4 regions of the Vibrio sp. E150_018 genome follow, and region 3 is predicted to be linked to each of the others. Evidence: predicted binding sites of a transcription regulator. Region 3 holds the regulator's gene; each other region holds the start of a gene.
The links. Region 3 encodes MetJ, which represses methionine synthesis genes. Its sites were predicted from a motif close to TTAGACNTNTANANGTCTAA; they were not measured.

Region 1: ACE3G9_RS03340 (cation:proton antiporter) is a predicted target of MetJ. The motif match lies at 1,867-1,886, and genes of this name have one in related genera.
Region 2: metN (methionine ABC transporter ATP-binding protein MetN) is a predicted target of MetJ. The motif match lies at 2,972-2,991, and genes of this name have one in related genera.
Region 4: metE (5-methyltetrahydropteroyltriglutamate--homocysteine S-methyltransferase) is a predicted target of MetJ. The motif match lies at 2,193-2,212, and genes of this name have one in related genera.

The regions. Positions count from the first base shown of each region.
Region 1 is NZ_JBHGNY010000002.1:146,342-151,519, forward strand. It holds gene metA (homoserine O-succinyltransferase MetA) at 1-253, shown strand, start outside; gene ACE3G9_RS03340 (cation:proton antiporter) at 379-1,722, opposite strand; gene metH (methionine synthase) at 2,168-5,178, shown strand, end outside.
Region 2 is NZ_JBHGNY010000010.1:124,322-129,499, forward strand. It holds gene metQ (methionine ABC transporter substrate-binding lipoprotein MetQ) at 139-936, opposite strand; gene ACE3G9_RS11345 (methionine ABC transporter permease) at 1,141-1,824, opposite strand; gene metN (methionine ABC transporter ATP-binding protein MetN) at 1,814-2,848, opposite strand; gene gmhB (D-glycero-beta-D-manno-heptose 1,7-bisphosphate 7-phosphatase) at 3,124-3,681, shown strand; gene ACE3G9_RS11360 (ABC transporter permease subunit) at 3,724-4,752, shown strand; gene ACE3G9_RS11365 (hypothetical protein) at 4,754-5,173, shown strand; partial or broken gene ACE3G9_RS11370 (IS982 family transposase) at 5,144-5,178, opposite strand, start outside.
Region 3 is NZ_JBHGNY010000006.1:85,793-90,970, reverse strand. It holds gene ACE3G9_RS08320 (bifunctional aspartate kinase/homoserine dehydrogenase II) at 1-121, opposite strand, end outside; gene ACE3G9_RS08315 (O-succinylhomoserine (thiol)-lyase) at 122-1,288, opposite strand; gene metJ (met regulon transcriptional regulator MetJ) at 1,626-1,943, shown strand; gene ACE3G9_RS08305 (malic enzyme-like NAD(P)-binding protein) at 2,072-3,328, opposite strand; gene rpmE (50S ribosomal protein L31) at 3,507-3,725, opposite strand; gene priA (primosomal protein N') at 4,000-5,178, shown strand, end outside.
Region 4 is NZ_JBHGNY010000015.1:60,895-66,072, forward strand. It holds gene metE (5-methyltetrahydropteroyltriglutamate--homocysteine S-methyltransferase) at 1-2,025, opposite strand, end outside; gene metR (HTH-type transcriptional regulator MetR) at 2,281-3,192, shown strand; gene ACE3G9_RS13670 (DUF4250 domain-containing protein) at 3,517-3,711, opposite strand; gene ACE3G9_RS13675 (hypothetical protein) at 3,813-4,487, opposite strand; gene ACE3G9_RS13680 (YgiQ family radical SAM protein) at 4,699-5,178, shown strand, end outside.

The DNA of each region.
Region 1 (5,178 bases), on a different contig from region 3:
ATTTGTCACAGGACACCCCGAATATGATTCTCATACTCTACACAATGAATATGTGCGAGATCTAGCTGAAGGGATGGAGCCTGCAATTCCTGTGAACTATTATCCAAATGATAATCCAGATAATCCACCGATTGCCAGTTGGAGAAGTCATGGTCATTTGTTATTTTCTAATTGGTTAAATTACTGTGTTTACCAGCAAACGCCTTACGATCTTGACCATTTTTCGATAGAGAATTTTACTAAAGATGATTGATAAATAAAGTCTTAGTACAGTTTAGTATCGATAAACTTAGTAGTAATAAAAAAGCAGCATAACTATTTGGAATTACGCCTTAACGTTATGCTGCTTTTTTTGTGAAGCGTTGTGATTGGTATTAATTAACTTGGCTTATTTTCCTGATCTTGCGAATCCGCTTCTACTTGCGCGCGTAGTTGATCCGCTTCTTCCATTTGTTTTTGTACCACTTTGGCTTTATTGATCATTGGGGTAATCGTTGAGCCTTGAATTAGGATCGAGAATACCACTACCGCATAGGTCATCACCATGATGATCTCTTTAATATCAATATTACCATCGGTTACAAAGTACTTATCATGTGGAATCGATAGTGCCATAGCCAGTGCTAAACCACCACGTAGCCCCCCCCAAGTTAGGATTTTTACTGACCATTTGTTGTAAGTTCTAAAACGCTTAAAGCCGATAAATGGAATCCAAACACTTAAGAAGCGTGACAGTAGAACCAGTGGTATTGCAATGGCCATCATGATCCAATCTTCTGAGTGAAACTCGAATAATAATAACGACATACCAATAAGTAAGAATAGGATACCGTTGAGGAATTCATCAATTAGTTCCCAGAAGTGATCCATGTGCTCGGTACTTTCTTTAGAAAATCCAACATAGCGTGTCCAGTTACCTATCATTATACTAGAAACAACCATCGCCAATGGGCCTGATACATCAAGGGTTTCAGCAAAAGCGTAACCGGCGGTTGGAATACAGATCATCAACAATAATTCCATTGAGTGATCGTTGGTTGAACTGATTAGGTAGTGGAATATGAGACCTAGAACAAGACCGTAGGCAATACCACCTACTGCTTCTTGTAAGAATAATGTTAGTACGCCGCCAGGGGTAGGAGCCTGGCCACTGAAGGCAACAGTAAAGATAGTAACGAAAATAACTAATCCAATACCATCATTAAAAAGAGATTCGCCTTCAATTTGAGTTGAAATACGTTGCGGTGCTTGGAGTTTTTTAACAATGGCCAGTACTGCAATGGGATCGGTTGGCGAGATAAGTGCACCAAACAGGATGCAGTAGATCAAATCAATGTGAATGTTAATTGCATCACAAATCGCATATAAACTGAAACCAATAAAGAAAGTAGAGAATAAAGTGCCACCAAAAGCAAGGATGGCAATCTCCCATTTTTGATCAGAAAAATGCGGTAACTTGATACCTAGACCACCTGCAAATAGCAAAAAACCAAGCACACCATTTAATAGGAAACTCTCAAAATTAATTTCCGTTATTGTTTTTGAAGCGATATCGATAAGGTTAAACCAGCCGCTATAACCTGCAATAATAATAATTAGAGAGAGCATCATAGAGCCCGCTGTAATAGCAATTGTCGTTTGTAGGCGACCAAATTTACTGTTAATCAATGCAATCACCATCGCAGCAAACGATAGGAAGCAAAGGGTATTATAGACCGACATAGTTTAACCTTGACTAATGTAACAAACTGTAATTTTGCAATTTTCATGCGCTTATCAATAAATATCAATATATTTTTAACAAGATTGGAATAAAGCAGATAAAAAGCATGTTAAAAAGGATATATTAGATATTTAAAACTTATTTTAGACGTCTAGATTTCTATGTTAGGATGTATATCCAAGTAACTTCAAGTGGCAAGTTTCAGCAAGAATAAAACAAGCTTTAGGCAAGGCAAATTGAATACGATCATAGTTGTTCAATCTCTATTCAATTTAATGCAGTATAAAGCTTGTTTTAACTAGCTCTTTATACGGCGTCAGATTGGTTTGAAAGGTGATTACATTCCTTTCCAATCTTCCTTGCCTAAAGGGCTGGATGAATCTCTGAATTCTGCAACTTGAAGTCACTTGGGTATATCAAAGACTTAAGGAAAGAGGTTATATCGTGGCTGGAAGCGCAAATTCTCATCACAATGAAGTAAAACATCAAATTCAAACGTTATTAAAATCTCGAATTTTATTGATTGATGGTGGCATGGGAACCATGATCCAGTCTCATCAATTGCAAGAAAATGATTATCGAGGAGAACGTTTTGCGGATTGGCATAGTGACCTTAAAGGTAATAACGACTTATTGGTTTTAACTCAACCGCAGTTAATTAAAGAGCTGCACAGTGACTACTTAGCTGCTGGTGCTGATATTCTAGAAACCAATACCTTCAATGCCACCACTATCGCGATGGCTGATTACGACATGGAAAGCTTAAGTGCAGAGATAAACTTTGCTGCGGCGAAACTTGCGCGTGAAGCGGCTGATGAATGGACAGCAAAAACGCCAAATAAACCAAGGTTTGTTGCCGGCGTTCTAGGGCCAACTAATCGTACCTGCTCAATTTCTCCTGATGTAAATGACCCTGGCTTTCGTAATGTCAGCTTTGATGAGTTAGTGACTGCTTACTCTGAATCTACTCGCGCGCTAATCGAAGGTGGCGCAGATATCATTATGATTGAAACCATCTTTGATACCTTAAATGCCAAGGCTTGTGCTTTCGCGGTGTTAAGTGTGTTTGATGAACTTGGCTTCAAATTGCCAGTAATGATTTCTGGCACCATTACAGATGCCTCTGGCCGTACGCTGTCAGGGCAAACCACGGAAGCATTTTATAATGCACTACGTCATGTTGAGCCGCTGTCATTTGGCCTCAACTGCGCACTAGGACCGAATGAACTACGTCAATATGTTGAAGAACTATCGCGCATTTCAGAAAGTCATGTTTCTGCTCACCCGAATGCTGGCCTGCCAAATGCCTTTGGTGAATATGATCTTGAGCCTCGTGAAATGGCTAAGCACATTCAAGAGTGGGCAGAAAGTGGTTTCTTAAATATGGTGGGTGGTTGTTGTGGTACTACACCTGAACATATTCGTCAGATGGCACGTGTTGTTGAAGGGGTAAAACCTCGCGCATTGCCTGAACTACCAAAAGCCTGTCGCCTATCGGGTCTAGAACCGCTTACCATAGATAAAGATTCATTATTTGTGAACGTTGGTGAGCGTACTAACGTAACCGGTTCTGCTAAGTTCAAGCGTCTGATTGTTGAAGAGCAATATGATGAAGCGCTTGATGTGGCTCGTGAACAAGTAGCCAATGGCGCGCAAATCATCGATATCAATATGGATGAAGGAATGCTCGATGCCAAAGCTTGTATGGAACGCTTCCTGAATCTATGTGCCTCTGAGCCAGAAATCTCTAAAGTACCTATTATGGTTGATTCCTCTAAATGGGACGTTATTGAAGCTGGCTTGAAATGCGTGCAAGGCAAAGGCATCGTCAACTCTATCTCAATGAAAGAAGGGGTTGAGAACTTTATTGAGCAAGCCAAATTGATCCGTCGCTATGGCGCGGCAGTGATCGTGATGGCATTCGATGAAGTGGGTCAAGCCGATACTCGTGAACGTAAAACCGAAATTTGTACTAAGGCTTACCGTATTCTGGTTGATGAAGTGGGCTTCCCACCAGAAGATGTGATTTTTGACCCTAATATTTTTGCCATCGCGACCGGTATTGATGAGCACAATAACTACGCCGTCGATTTTATTGAAGCTGTCGGTGATATTAAACGCGATCTCCCTTATGCAATGATCTCTGGGGGTGTCTCTAACGTTTCTTTCTCATTCCGTGGCAATAACTACGTACGTGAAGCGATTCATGCGGTATTCCTCTATCACTGTTTTAAACGCGGTATGGATATGGGAATCGTTAACGCAGGCCAATTGGAAATTTACGATAACGTACCGGAAAAACTGCGTAATGCGGTGGAAGACGTGGTACTTAACCGTCATTCTGATGCGACTGAAAACTTACTCGAACTTGCCGAACAATATCGTTCAAATGGCGTAGGCAAAGCGGAAGATCCTGCTCTATTAGAATGGCGTACTTGGGAAGTAGAAAAGCGTCTTGAGCATGCATTAGTAAAAGGTATTACAGAGTTTATTGTTGAAGATACCGAAGAAGCTCGAACTAAAGCTGCCAAACCTCTTGAGGTAATTGAAGGGCCGTTGATGGATGGCATGAACGTGGTCGGTGACTTATTTGGTGAAGGTAAAATGTTCCTTCCTCAAGTAGTAAAGTCGGCGCGTGTGATGAAACAAGCGGTGGCTTATTTAGAGCCTTTTATCAATGCTGAAAAACAAGTTGGACAAACTAACGGTAAGATCTTACTGGCGACAGTAAAGGGGGATGTACACGATATTGGTAAAAACATCGTTGGAGTAGTGTTGCAATGTAATAACTACGAAATCATCGACCTTGGTGTGATGGTGCCAACCGAAACTATCTTGAAAGTCGCCAAAGAAGAAAACGTTGATATTATTGGTTTATCTGGTCTTATTACGCCATCACTTGATGAAATGGTGCATGTGGCTAAAGAGATGGAGCGTCAAGGTTTTGACTTGCCATTACTGATTGGTGGGGCAACAACCTCAAAAGCCCACACCGCGGTGAAAATTGAGCAAAACTACTCTCAACCAGTGGTGTATGTAAACAATGCTTCTAGGGCTGTTGGGGTATGTTCAGCTCTGCTTTCTGACACTTTACGTCCAGCCTTTGTTGAAAAATTAAACCTAGATTACGACCGTGTGCGTGAGCAACACGCACGTAAGCGTCCGCGTACTAAGCCAGTAACGTTAGAGCAAGCTCGCGCCAATAAGGTGAATATTGACTGGCAAGCTTACACACCACCGGCTCCGGTTAAACCGGGTATGCATGTATTTGAACATATTGATACGGCGATTTTACGTCAGTACATCGACTGGACACCGTTCTTCTTAACTTGGGGATTAATGGGTAAGTACCCATCGATTTTTGACCATGAAGAAGTCGGTGAAGAAGCGAAGCGTTTGTATGAAGATGCCAATGTTTTCTTAGATCAAATCGAGCAAGAAGGCATTCTAAAAGC
Region 2 (5,178 bases), on a different contig from region 3:
CTAGTGGCGTGTGTGATCAATATTACCTAAATCTCATGAATAATTTGTTTCAATCCATTTCCTTTACAGCAAAATCGAGATACAAAAAAGGGCAGCTAATTTAGCTACCCTTAATACCTAAGTGACTTTAATGCTGGATTACCAACCTTTAACAACGCTGCCGTTAAACAGTTTCATTGCTTCTTGGTAAACTTCGTCTGTTTGGTATGCTTTCACAAAGTTCTTCACATTTTCGCTATCGGCATTGTCTTTACGCGCAACGATTAGGTTTACATATGGAGATTCTTTATCTTCCACAAATACACCATGTTCTTCAGTCGTTAAACCATTTTGAGCCGCGAACGTGTTGTTGATGATCGCGATTGCTACGTCTTGTAATGAGTTTGGTAGCTGTGGGGCTTCTAGTTCAACAAAATCTAATCTCTTTGGGTTCTCTACGATATCCAGAGGCGTTGCTTCAAGGCCTGCATTTGCAGCGAGTTTGATTAAACCTTTCTCTTGTAGAAGCAATAATGCACGACCTTCGTTAGTTGGATCGTTTGGAATCGCGATGCTATCGCCTTTTTTCAGCTCATCAAGTGATTTGATTTTTTTCGAGTAACCAGCAATTGGGTAGACGAAGGTATTACCAACTGGCTTAATTTCGTAACCACGATCTTTAATTTGCTTATCAAGGTATGGCAAATGTTGGAATGCGTTTAGGTCAATTGAACCATCATTTAAAGCGGCGTTAGGAATGATGTAATCCGAGAATATAGTGAGTTTCACATCAAGGTTGTATTTTTCTTTGGCAACTTTTGCTGCGACTTCTGCAACTTGTGCTTCTGGACCAGCAATTACCCCTACATTGATGGTGTTATCGGCTGCATTAGCAGCGCCCGTTAAAAGTAGTGAAGTAGCAACCGCAGCTGCGCTAAATAGGCTTTTCAATTTCATATACTAATCTCCATGTATAAAAATGCATTCTTTATGACTATATCCTTCGTACTTGAAGCTGCAGCTTTATTGACGCCGTTGATCCCCTCAAACTCTTAATTAAAAAAGTCATAGGCGAGCTATGCTCATGAGGTCTCATTCACTTGCTGTCTCACTGCAACTCCAATTACTTTGGATATGATGAGTCTGGTCTATTTGTTATAATTAACGATGATCCACTCGGCTGGCGATTCGATCACCGACCATTTGAATAATTTGTACCACTACTACTAGTAACACCACAGTAATGAACATTATGTCCGGCTGATAGCGTTGATAACCATAACGCATCGCCACATCACCTAGGCCACCACCGCCAACGGTTCCCGCCATGGCTGAATAGCTCACTAAGGTCACTAGGGTGATAGTAATGGTGTTAACAATAGAAGGTAAAGCTTCTGGTAACAATACCTTACGGATAATTTGTATTGGACTTGCACCCATAGATTGTGCCGCTTCAATCAGGCCGCTTGGCACTTCAACCAATGCACTTTCCACTAAACGAGCAATAAAAGGAATAGCGCCCACGGTGAGAGGAACAATTGCGGCAGTGGTTCCAATAAACTTACCAATTAAAAAGGTCGTAAATGGAATGATGGCAACCATTAACACTAAGAAAGGTACGGAACGACCAATATTGACGACGGCACCAAGTATCATGTTTACGGTACGGTTTTCAATTAAGCCGCCTTTTTTCGTGATATGTAGAATCACGCCCATTGGAATACCAATGATAAAGCCGATTAAACCAGCAACACCGACCATGTACAGAGTTTCCCAGGTCGCGCCCCAAATTAGGCGGAAAGTGCGATGATCGTAATACCAATCCATGATTTGATCATAAAACATAGCCAAGCACCTCGACTTTAATATTGTGGTCTTTTAGGAAGTTAATGGATTGATCAACAAGTTCTTTTTCACCAAACAGTTCTGCAACCATTAAGCCAAAACGAACCCCGCCAGCGTAATCAATATCGGAGTTTAAAATACTGACATCGACATTAAACTTGCGAGATAATTGACTGATCACTGGAGCATCAATAGTTGAGCCAGTAAATTCAAGACGTACTAGAGGAATTGAGCCCTCCTGTTGAGTCGCTTGCAGGCGATCTTTGTAATCTTCAGGAATCGATAAATCTAAGGTTGAGCGAATAAACTCTTGCGCTAGCTCTGTCTTAGGGTGAGCAAAAATATCACTTACCAGACCTTGTTCAACCAGGCGGCCACCACCTATGATGGCCACTTTGTCACAAATATTTTTCACCACATCCATTTCATGGGTAATGATCAAAATTGTCAGATTAAGTTGCTGATTAATGGTTTTCAGTAATTCTAAAATAGACTTGGTGGTTGCTGGATCAAGCGCACTCGTCGCTTCATCACACAATAAAACTTTAGGTTTTGATGCTAATGCACGGGCAATGGCAACACGTTGTTTTTGACCGCCACTTAAATTAGCAGGGTAGGTATCACGTTTGTCCGCAAGGCCGACTAAATCTAATAGCTCAGTCACACGTAGCTCAATTTCAGTGGTCGGCGTTTGCGCTAATTCTAAAGGTAGCGCCACATTATCAAAAACCGTGCGAGAAGATAATAAGTTAAAATGTTGGAAAATCATGCCGATATTACGGCGAGCTTGGCCTAATTCTTTAGAAGAAAGTTTAGTGAGGTCTAAGTCATCGACCAAAACAGAACCAGACGTCGGGGCTTCAAGCATGTTAACGCAACGAATAAGAGTGCTTTTCCCAGCACCTGATGAGCCGATCACACCAAAGATTTCCCCTTGAGGAATATGAAGATTGATGTCTACCAGTGCAGGGATTTCCTTGCTGCCTTGATAGAACACTTTGTTGACTTGATTAATTTCAATCATTTAACAACCTGACTTAGTAATATATTCCACTTTCAATAAATCCAAATTTTAGTGAAAACGTACATTGTGACTGAGATTTAGTAGACGATGCTATGGTTTTCACTACCTCAAGTCAATAGATATTTTTACGTCTAGACGTCTAAAGTGTTTAATTTGGACTATTCTTATTAATCTAATGAAGAGCAAAGCAAAGCGTGCAATAATTATTAATTAATATTTTATTGAATACTTTTGTTTTCTATCTGCAAAAGCAGCCTTAAAGAGAGTGTGTTATTTTGTCTAAACCTGCCGTTTTTATCGATCGTGATGGCGTCATTAATGTCGACCATGGTTATGTAAGTAAAGTGGATGATTTTGAATACATCGACGGTGTGTTTGAGGCAACCAAAGCGCTGAAAGATTTAGGCTACCAATTAGTTCTTGTGACCAATCAATCTGGTATTGCTCGTGGCTATTATTCTGAAAAAGAATTTTTGACGCTAACCGAATGGATGGATTGGAATTTCGTTGACCAAGGCGTGGAATTTGATGGTTTGTATTATTGCCCGCATCATCCTGAAGGCTCGGTAGAAAAATACGCTCAAGCGTGTGATTGCCGTAAGCCCGCACCTGGTATGTTTATTTCGGCTCAAGAAGAACTCGATATTGATATGTCACGTTCAGTAATGATTGGTGATAAAGCGGATGATATGAAAGCTGCCATTGCGGCCGGTGTGAAAACCAAAATTTTAGTGCGTAGCGGCAAGGCTGTCACCGATGAAGCGCAGACACTCGCCGATGTTGTGTTAGATAGTATTAAGTATGTGCCTAAGTATTTGGCAGAAAATATATAAGTGATCTTACAAAGATAATTAATTGATGACAGGCTGGATTGGATGCTAGCGTATATTTTTAGAAGACTCTTACTCGTCATTCCTACCTTTATTGGCATTACTTTGCTGATTTTCACCTTAACTCGCTTTGTGCCCGGTGGGCCGGTTGAGCGCATGTTGCTTAGCTTACAGATGCAGCAAGGCGAGGTCGCGACATCCAGTAGCGTGACTCATGGTGGTAACAATGCATTGTCCGATGATCAAATAGCGGAACTCAATGAATTTTATGGCCTAGATAAGCCTATTCCTCAAGCTTATTGGTTATGGCTGAAAAAGTTGGTTCAGTTCGATTTAGGTGAATCTACACGCTATTACGAACCTGTCACCGATATGATTGCCGAACGTCTACCGATTTCATTATTTTATGGTGGAATGACGTTTTTAATTAGCTACCTTATTTCTATTCCTCTTGGTTACATGAAAGCACTGCGCCATGGCAGTGTGATTGATGCCTCTAGTTCTATTTTTATTTTTGTCGGTTTTGCGCTACCCGGTTATGTGATCGGGGTACTGTTGCTCAGTTTATTTAGCTTTCATTTGGAATGGTTTCCGATGGGCGGTTTTGTTAGCGATGACTTTGACTATTTCACTCTGCCTGAGCAAATTAAAGATGTGCTTTGGCATGCGGTGTTGCCGCTGTTTTGTTATTTGATTGGTGATTTTGCCTTGTTGACCATGACCATGAAAAATAACTTAATGGAAAACTTAGCGGCCGATTATGTTCGAACGGCGATTGCGAAAGGCTTGCCATTTAAGCTAGCAGTCAGACGTCACGCACTACGTAATAGTTTAATTCCGGTAGCCAGCTCATTTGGTAATTCTCTGATGTTCTTTATGACCGGATCGTTTTTGATTGAAGTCATTTTCAATATTAACGGCATAGGTTTATTAGGTTATGAATCGATTATGGAGCGAGACTACCCTGTGGTAATGGGGTTATTTGCCATTAATGCGTTGATGTTGTTGATTGGCAATATTTTGTCGGATATCTGCGTGGCCTTGGTTGATCCTCGTATTAAGTTTGGAGCCTAATATGAGTTTAGCCTTTATTTCAACCCCATTAACTCAAAAGAAAATTAAACGCTTTAAAGCGATCAAACGTGGTTATTGGTCACTGATGATCCTAACGTTTTTATTTGTGCTTGCGTTATTAGCGGAGCTGTTGGTTAATAGTCGAGCCATTGTGGTGAAGTATCAAGACCAATGGTATTTCCCAACTTACGCTGATGTGATTTCAGGTAGTACTTTCGACCTTGGTTATCAGGCTGAAACCAATTATCGCCAACTGCAAAAACTGATAAGCGACAAAGATCCGCAAGGCTTGGTGATTATGCCGCTGGTGCCTTGGAATCCTTATGAACAAGATTTTGATAGCGACTTTCCTCCCGCAGCGCCAAGCATGGCAAGCAAACACTATTTAACCTCAGATCTGCATAAGAAATTGTTTTTCTAGCCGAG
Region 3 (5,178 bases):
ACACCACAACTAAATCGGCTGGAGATGAATATTCTTGTAAGATGTTGGCGACTCGTTTGTAGCACTCTGGGTTGGCCAGACTACTACCACCAAATTTGTGTAACTGACGAGCAGATGTCATTTACGCTACCTCTTGTGCTTTTTTAAAAGCTTGCTCTAAATCAGCGATTAAATCCTGACTATCTTCTAATCCAACAGAAACACGCAACAACAACGGTGAGATCCCCGCTTCTGCTTGTGCTTCATCTGACATCGCTCGATGAGTCATCGATGATGGGTGACACATCAAGCTCTCTACTCCGCCTAACGATTCCGCCAGAGAGAATAGCTCTAATTGACCGACAAAGGTCTTTAATTGTTCCATGCTGCCATTGATTTCAAAACTCAGCATAGAGCCAAAACCACTCTGTTGTGCTTTGGCAATATCATGCCCCGGATGCTCTGGTAGGCTCGGATGATAAATAGTGCCAACTAATGGCTGTTCTTGTAAGTACGCCAATAAGTCTTGCGCGCTTTCTTCATGTACTCGCATACGTGCTGCCAATGTTCTTAAGCCGCGTAATGTCATGTAACTATCAAACGGTGTGCCAGTTGCACCAATGCAGTTACCCCACCATGAAAGCGTTTCTACATGCTCAGGGGCTTTCGAAATAATCACGCCACCAATGACATCAGAATGTCCATTGATGTACTTCGTCGTAGAGTGAATAACAAAATCTGCGCCCAAGGTTAATGGTTTTTGATATACCGGTGTCAGAAAGGTGTTATCAACCGCCACTAACGCACCTACTTGCTTAGCTTTTGCACAGGCTTTAGCAATATCGACCACACGCACTAATGGGTTTGATGGTGTTTCTAATAAAATGAGTTTTGGCTTTTTCTCGATAGCGGCATCAAATTCTGTCTGATTTGATTGGTCAACAAACTGAACTTTAAAATCGCCTTTTTGTGCTCGAGTATTAAATAAGCGGTAGGTGCCGCCGTAGCAGTCATGTGGTGCAATAATCAGATCATCAGGGCCAATAAAGGCTGAAACCCATAAATTTAGTGCAGACGTACCACAGTTAGTGATGACTGCACCAGCACCTTCTTCAAGTTCAGATAATGTTTGTTCAAGCAAACCACGGTTAGGGTTACCAGAGCGAGTGTAGTCATACTTAGGCACTTCACCAAAAGCTGGAAAGCCATAGTTGGTCGATAGATAAATCGGTGGAACCACCGCATGATATTGGCTATCCGATTCAATACCGGTACGAACGGCGACAGTTGCTGGCTTTCTTGAACTCATTGGCGTATTCCTTTCCTTTTGCAATCGCAATCAATATAAACCACTATACTAAAATCTTTCCAAAGCGCTATTTGCACAAACGCAATTAAAAAATTAAAACTATGTACTGCTTTGAAGTAATAAGGATCATATACCCAAGTATAAAAATCCACCTACAATGGCATGGCTAAAAATAAGATATATACCCAAGTCACTTAGGTATACTAGTACTTTATCCCTAGGTAATTAGGACGTCAAGACCTCTAGCCATCTAAATGTCTTTACTTTCGGCGGTAAATGCCCCTAAAATTAGCACTTAGCCACTAAAATTACAGATATTAAACAACGAAGGTGCGTGATGGCAGATTGGAACGGTGAGTACATTAGCCCATATGCAGAGCATGGAAAGAAAAGCGAACAAGTTAAAAAGATCACGGTTTCTATCCCATTAAAAGTTCTTAAAGTATTAACCGATGAACGCACTCGCCGCCAAGTCAACAACTTGCGCCATGCGACCAACAGTGAACTATTGTGTGAGGCATTCTTGCATGCTTATACAGGGCAACCTTTACCAACTGATGAAGATTTACGTAAAGATCGCCCAGATGACATCCCAACAGAAGTAAAACGTTTAATGACCGAAATGGGCATTGAATTCGAAGCGTTTGATGATTAATACGTTACTCGGATTGTCGTAACTCGTTTATCGAAAAAGAAAAACAAAGCCCGCTCAAATGATTTGAGCGGGCTTTGTTGTATTCGAGCTACGAGAAGCGAAGCGCCCTAGCATTCGAGTTTATCTTTTTACTTATACTGCTCTGGCAACTCAATACGAGCAACGCCCGACTCCACTGCTGCGCGAGCGACTGCACCCGCAACTTTAGAAAGCAAACGCGGGTCCATTGGTTTTGGAATGATGTAGTCTGGGCCAAATGATAGTGAATCAACACCAGCAGCTTTCAGGACTTCTACTGGCACTTCTTGTTTTGCTAATTGACGAATCGCTTCCACTGCTGCTAATTTCATTTCGGTATTAATTTCACTAGCACGCACATCTAATGCACCGCGGAAAATGAATGGGAAACAAATAACGTTGTTTACTTGATTCGGATAGTCACTACGACCAGTACCCATAATTAAATCATTACGCACTTTTTCTGCCAGTTCAGGTTTGATTTCTGGATCTGGGTTTGAGCAAGCAAATACCACAGGTTTATCAGCCATTAATGCTAGAGCTTCAGGTGGTAGAAGGTTTGGACCAGAAACGCCTAAGAATAAATCCGCCCCTGCAATCACATCTTCCAAAGTACGCATGTCTGTATTGTTGGCAAACAATTGCTTATATTCATTCAAATCATCACGACGAGTATGAATCACGCCTTTACGATCTAGCATGTAGATTTTTTCACGTAATGCGCCACATTTGATCAATAGTTCCATACAGGCAACCGCTGCTGCCCCTGCGCCTAAACAAACAATTTTACACTCAGATAATTTTTTTCCTTGTAGCTCAATGGCATTCAGCATACCAGCAGCCGTAACAATGGCTGTACCGTGTTGGTCATCGTGGAAAACCGGCACATCACAGCGCTCAATTAACTGACGCTCAATCTCAAAACAGTCTGGGGCTTTAATATCCTCTAAGTTAATGCCACCAAAAGTATCCGCGATGTTTGCAACGGTATCGACAAACTCATCGATAGTGCGGTGTTTCACTTGAATATCAATCGAGTCTAAGTCAGCAAAACGCTTAAATAAAAGCGCTTTACCTTCCATCACAGGTTTTGATGCCAATGGGCCTAAATTACCTAAACCTAGAATAGCCGTACCATTTGAAATAACCGCAACCGTATTACCTTTGGCAGTATATTTATAAGCATTATCAGGATTTAAGGCGATTTCACGTACCGGTTCAGCAACACCAGGGCTATAAGCCAAAGCTAGATCTTCCGCCGTATCGGCAGGTTTAGTTAAAGCAATAGCAATTTTACCAGCGGTAGGTTTAGCGTGGTAATCCAGTGCTTTTTGACGAAAATCATTTTGTTGCTGATCATCAGACATAGCGAATGTTTCCTAATTATTAGATTTAGTAGGGGGGAAGGTAATTTTAAAGGATCAAAAGTTAACTTGGTAGTCAATATCGTTAATTTCAAGTAATAACGTTTTTCAGGTAACAAAAAAGGGACGCCGAAGCATCCCTTTAAAATTCTGTCTTTCACTAAAATAGTTTAGTGGTAGATTATTTTTTGCTGCTAAGTGCACCAAAACGCTTGTTGAAGCGATCAACACGGCCGCCTGTATCAACGATACGTTGCTTACCAGTGTAGAACGGGTGACATTTGTCACATACGTCTAGGTGGATAGATTCTTTTGCTAGCGTAGAGTTGAACTCAAAAGAGTTACCGCAAGAACAAGTTGCGTTTACAGCTTTGTATTCTGGGTGGATACCAGTTTTCATAGGACAAACCTTTTATTGGTCCGTATCGCTATCCGATTCTTACTTCAAATTTCTCTTGCGAGTATCGAAGCAGTCAGACACCATACGTTGTTACTAAAAAATGATGTAAAAATATACATCGTTAGAGGCGCAGTATAATAGTGAATCCAGCCCCATCGATCAACACATTTGCTCCCTTTTTCTACAATATTTCAGTTTTATATCGATAACGACTGTTTTATCATAGTCTTTCGTTTGTCTTCCCCCTACTGTCTCAAGGACAATTTTCTTACTTATGCAGCCAAATATTGCTCAAGTTGCCCTACCTGTTCCTTTAGATAAGTGCTTTGACTACCTTATTCCTAATTATTTATTTCCCGTGATTGGTGGCCGCGTTTCTGTGCCTTTCGGCCGCCAAACCTTAATTGGTATTGTAGTGGGGATTGTTGATCATTCTGATTTTCCGGTTGAGCAATTAAAACCGATTAAAGCTTGCCTAGATGCCAAACCTGTCTGGCCGAAATCACTCTATCAATTACTGCATTGGTGTAGTCAGTTTTATCAATATCCACTTGGCGACACCCTAGCGATGGCTTTGCCGTCATTACTTAAAAAAGGTAAGCCAGCGGATTTTACTAGCCTCAAAGAGTGGCATATTACCGAAGCAGGCAAAAACCAATTAGCCACTGGGTTTGGTCGCGCGCACCTACAAGCCAAAGTCGTGCGCCTGCTAGATCACGGGCCACTGCCCCATCAAGCAATGATCGATGAGGAGATTAGCAGCACCACGCTAAAAACGCTGCAAGATAAAGGCTGGATTGAAGCAAAACATACTCAGCCTGCTCAACCAAAATGGCCGACACAATTAGAAAACGAGCAACACAAACCGCACTTAAATGAAGAACAAGCCATTGCGGTTGCCAGTATTAATAATCATCCGGGATTTGGCTGTTTTTTGATTGATGGGGTAACCGGCTCAGGCAAAACCGAAGTCTATTTAAGCATTATCAAACCTGTGCTTGAACAAGGAAAACAAGCTTTAGTGTTAGTGCCGGAGATAGGCTTAACGCCACAAACCATTAACCGTTTCAAACGCCGCTTTAATGTGCCGGTTGAAGTGATGCACTCGGGCTTAAATGATACTGAACGCTTAAATGCATGGCTTTCAGCGCGCGACAAACAAGCGGGCATTATTATCGGCACACGCTCGGCATTATTTACCCCATTTGCCAATCTAGGGATTATTATTGTCGATGAAGAGCATGATGCCTCTTATAAGCAACAAGATACCCTACGCTACCACGCTCGTGATGTAGCAGTCATGCGAGGCCACAAAGAAAACTTCCCAGTCGTGCTCGGCTCAGCCACACCAGCATTAGAAACCTTACATAATGCCAAAACGGGTAAATATCATTACTTGTCGTTAAGCAAGCGCGCCGGTAATGCACAACCAGCCAAACATCATGTGTTAGAT
Region 4 (5,178 bases), on a different contig from region 3:
CTCGTTAAACTCGCTGTAACACATGTGGGTATGGATCTGAGTTTCAGGCTTGGCACTGGCAGCTGATAGCTTAAACGCGTCCACTGCCCATTCTAAATATGCCTTGTGGTCACGTTTTTTCAGTGGTAAGCCTTCACGAATCGCTGGTTCATCAATTTGAATAATATTAATACCCGATTTTTGTAAATCATCCACTTCATCACGCAACGCAAACGCGATCTGCTGAGCAATTTGTTTACGAGTGATATCTTCACGCGGAAACGTCCAACATAAAATCGTCACTGGTCCTGTTAACATGCCTTTCATCAGCTTTGAGGTTAGCGATTGAGCATACACCGACCAATCTACCGTCATTGGTTTTTCACGTTCAATATCGGCTACGACAATCGCCGGTTTCACACAACGTGAACCATAACTTTGCACCCAACCAAAACGGGTGACCTGAAAACCTGCTAAGTTTTCCGCAAAATATTCCACCATATCATTACGCTCAGCTTCACCGTGCACAAGAACATCTAAATCGAGAGCTTCTTGGCGCTTAACCGCATCTTGGATATGGCCTTTTAACGCTTTCTCATAGTCTGCAGCACTTAACTTTCCTGTCCGAAATGCACTACGCTGTTGACGAATTTCTGCGGTTTGAGGAAACGATCCAATTGTCGTAGTCGGCAATAATGGTAAGTTAAGTACTTCCGCTTGATGATGCGCCCTTTCTGGATAAGCGGCACTACGTTCGACAAATGCTTGAGTTAATGAATTTAAACGCTGCTGTACCCGAGGTTTATTAACATGATCGGCACTTAAACGAGCTTTAATCGGTTGACTATAACTAGAACAGGCGGCAATCGCATGACCATTACCGTCTAATGCTGCGCCTAATAAGCTTACTTCATTGAGTTTTTGTTTAGCGAAAGCGAACCAACTTTTCACTTCATCTGACAATTCGGTTTCAAGCTCTAAATCCATTGGACTATGTAATAAAGAGCATGAACTCGCAACCCACAAATTATCACCACGCTGCGCTTTTATTGGTTGTAATTTTGTAAGCCAAGATTCAAGATCGGCACGCCACACATTACGTCCATTAATCACGCCAACCGATAACACCCAATCTTGTGGGATTGAGTTATGCACTACTTCAAGTTGCTCTGGAGAAGCCGACAAATCAATATGTAAACCATTAACCGGCAAATCAACAATTTTAACCAAATTATCTTCCACTGAATCAAAGTAGGTCGTCAGTAATAGCTTCACTTCACCTTGTAAGATTTGATATGCCAATTTAAATGCACTAGACCATTTATCTTCTAGTTCTAAGCTTAAAATAGGTTCATCGATTTGTACCCACTCTACGCCAAGCGATTTCAATTTCGCCAGAATCGCTTGATAGACAGGCAGAATCCGAGCCAATAAAGATAGACGGTCAAAGCCATTTTCGACTTCTTCTTCATTGACTTCTTTGCCTAAATACAAGTAGCTAAGTGGGCCCAATAAAACCGGCTTCACATTGTGCCCGGCTTGAATTGCCTGATTCACTTCATCAAACAATTGCGGCCAACTCACTTGAAAACTGTCGTCTTGGCTAAACTCCGGCACAATGTAGTGGTAGTTAGTATTAAACCATTTGGTCATATCAGATGCCGCGGCACCGGCACTTTCTTCATGAGCAGATCCACAACCACAATTTGAAGCTTCACTATTTGCCGATTGACCACGTGCCACTTTAAATAAGGTATCTAGGTCTGGAAAGCCACCATTTGAATGCCTTGCGGGTACATGCCCTAGCAGTAAGCTCGTTGTGAGTACATGATCATACCAAGCAAAATCGCCAGCCGTTACATAACTTAAACCACTCGCCGTTTGATCATTCCAATGGCGTTGACGCAGTTCACTACCTACGGCTTTTAATGCATTTTGATCGATTTCGCCTTTCCAATACTGTTCTTGAGCAAATTTCAGCTCACGTTTTTCACCAATACGTGGGTAACCCAGAATATGTGTGATGGTTTTATTTTGTGCCGTCATATTGTCCCTACCTTATAATTTTTCAAGCGCGTTATTCGAATCGTTGTAATGATGCATTACCACTACATTTATCTGTCTAGATGGCTAAATAATCGAGCTTTGTAGCAACATGAGCAATGTCTATTCATTCACAATGATTATGAATTTATTTCAATGCACAACAACAAATAGCCATCTAGACGTTTACAATCACAAAATAAAGGAGTAATTTTATTAAAAATTCTAAAGGAAAGTTTTTCATCATGAGGATGAGTAATGATAGAAATAAAGCATTTACGGACATTGTCAGTCTTACGCGATACAGGCTCATTAACCGCTACCGCGACTGCACTGCATCTCACCCAATCCGCCCTTTCTCATCAATTGAAAGATCTTGAATCTCGCATTGGCGGTAAATTATTTCTGCGTAAAACCCGCCCAATCAAGTTCACTTCTGAAGGTGCAATCCTTTTAAAAGTGGCCGATGAAGTGCTGCCAAAAATTGCCCGAGCGGAAAATGATATCGCGAGCTTAAAAGAAGATGTGAATGGCCGTTTGCACATGGCAATCGAATGTCACTCCTGCTTTCAATGGCTGATGCCAGCATTAAAGGAATATCAAATTGCATGGCCAAGTGTCACGCTCGACTTTTCATCAGGCTTTGGCTTTGAACCTTTACCGGCATTGGTGGCTGGTGAATTGGATTTAGTGATCACCTCCGATATTCAACCGCGTTCAGAAGTGCATTATGAACCGTTATTTGATTTTGAAATGCGTTTAATTACTGCCACCAATCACCCACTGGCCGATAAAGAATTCATCGAACCCGACGATCTCGCGGCATTAACCATGCTTTCCTACCCAGTACAAAAGCAGCGCTTGGATGTAGTGAAACATTTCTTACAACCCGCCGGCGTTGAACCTGCAAAATGGAAACAAGCAGACAATACTTTAATGTTGGTACAAATGGTGTCGGCAGGATTAGGTGTTGCAGCATTACCAAACTGGGCAATCAGTGAATTCTCACGACAGGGATTAATCACCAGTAAACCTCTAGGAAAAGGCTTATGGCGGCGTTTATTTGCCGCGACTAGGCACGCAGAAAAAGATAAACGATACTTGCAGGCGTTTTTTAGTACGGCGAAGCAGCAGTGTCAGAGTCATTTGGATGGGATAAAGATGGTGTAAGCGTAGCTCGGTGCTCGGGCGCTTCGCTTCTCGTGGCTCGAGGGGGTTCTTTTTCAAGTCACGAGCAACGAGACTCCGAGTACCGTAAGTTGATTCATCAAAAAGATAAGTGATTTAGCGAGGCTCGTTGCTAGAGCGCTTTGCTTCTCGTAACTCGAGGTAGTTCTTTTTCGAGTCACGAGCAACGAGATTCCGAGCTACGTAAATTTATTCATCAAAAAGATAAGTGATTTAGCGGGGCTCGTTGCTAGAGCGCATCACTTCTCATAACTCGAGGCTCTTCTTTTTCGAGCCACTAGCAACGAATTTCCGAAACTCGAAAACTCACCTCGCCTTAAACTGATTCGTCAGTGGATCGTATTGATAGCCAAGCACATCAAGCTTACCGACCAAGTCTTCTACATCCATTTCATACATGGTGACTAGCTCTTCAAAACTGTCGCATTCTAATCTTAGTTTTTCGTTCACAATACCGAGTAGAATAATGCTATCCCAACGTTTTACATTGCTTAAATCCATCTGATTGCTCCTTTAGAAAAGTCACAATCTAAGAATAGTTGTTGTTTGAGATAAATTCTGTGATGAAGCAAAAATAATCGTTTTCGAATAAATCAAGTTATTTAAAACAATAATCCAGCAAAACCTACCATCGCGGCTAGACTCATTACTAAACCAAGCGCAGGTTGTACTTTAGTAATGGTTTTCTGAGTAAAGATATGCCAGCTTGAAGCGACAATTCCCAATAAGATCAAACCAAAGCAGCCGACTAAAGACCAAATGGTATTGTGCAAGTAATTCAAACTATATTGCTGGGTTTGCCATAATACCGCTAAGCAAATCAGCATCGCGCCGACGATACCTGCAACAGGCAATAAACGGTGGAATGCTTGCAAACGTGTACGAGCAAAAGTTAGTAGTACATGGCTTAAACCTGCACCTAGGAACAACATGGCAAACAGCATGAACAAACCTTGCGGGCGGTCTGAACCTAGAATGAAAAACACGTTATAAGCCAGCGCAAACCCATTGGCGACTTTAAGTAGCCAAAGTGGGCCTGAATCGCGAGTTTTGCTGACTTTTACTTGAGAAAAGAAAGCCAGAATTAAAATACCAACCGATGCTAGTGGCCAAAATAATGGGCTAATTGCCAACCATGCTACCCCAATAACAGGGAATTGCTTATGAATGCGTCCGCGCTGACCCGGGCAAATTTCCCCTTTAAGCAACACCATTAACAACACACATTGAGCGCCAAATAACATCGGCGGAATAACATTTAATAAATACGAATACATTAGGCTGGATCCTAGGGGCTGTTGATCTAAATAGTTAACTCGCTGCGGACTCTACCAAAACTCATCACAAAAATCTTGGTGAATCCGCAATTTTCGATAATGCCTTAACCCCTATATAAATAAGGGCATAGAATGAAAATAGTTTACTTTTATCCTAGTCGATCTTGGTCTTAATCTGTATACTTTGGCATCCCAAATTAGAGGTCATTTTATGTACAGCGACATTCAACAATCCACCAAGCCAACACCTATCGACCAGTATCCAAAGTATTGGGCGGAATGTTTTGGTCCTGCGCCTTTCCTACCGACCAGTCGAAAAGAAATGGATGCACTTGGTTGGGATAGCTGTGACATTATCATTGTAACGGGCGATGCTTATGTTGATCACCCAAGTTTTGGGATGGCGATCATCGGTCGATTACTGGAAGCACAAGGCTTTCGTGTTGGCATTATCGCACAGCCAAAATGGGATAATAAAAACGACTTCATGGCGTTAGGGAAACCGAATCTATTTTTCGGGATTACCGCTGGCAACATGGATTCAATGATCAACCGTTATACCTCTGATAGAAAACTTCGTCACGATGACGCCTACACGCCAAATAACGAAGGGGGCAAACGCCCTGATCGTGCTACTTTGGTGTACTCACAACGTTGTCGTGAAGCTTACAAAGAAACCCCTATTGTTCTA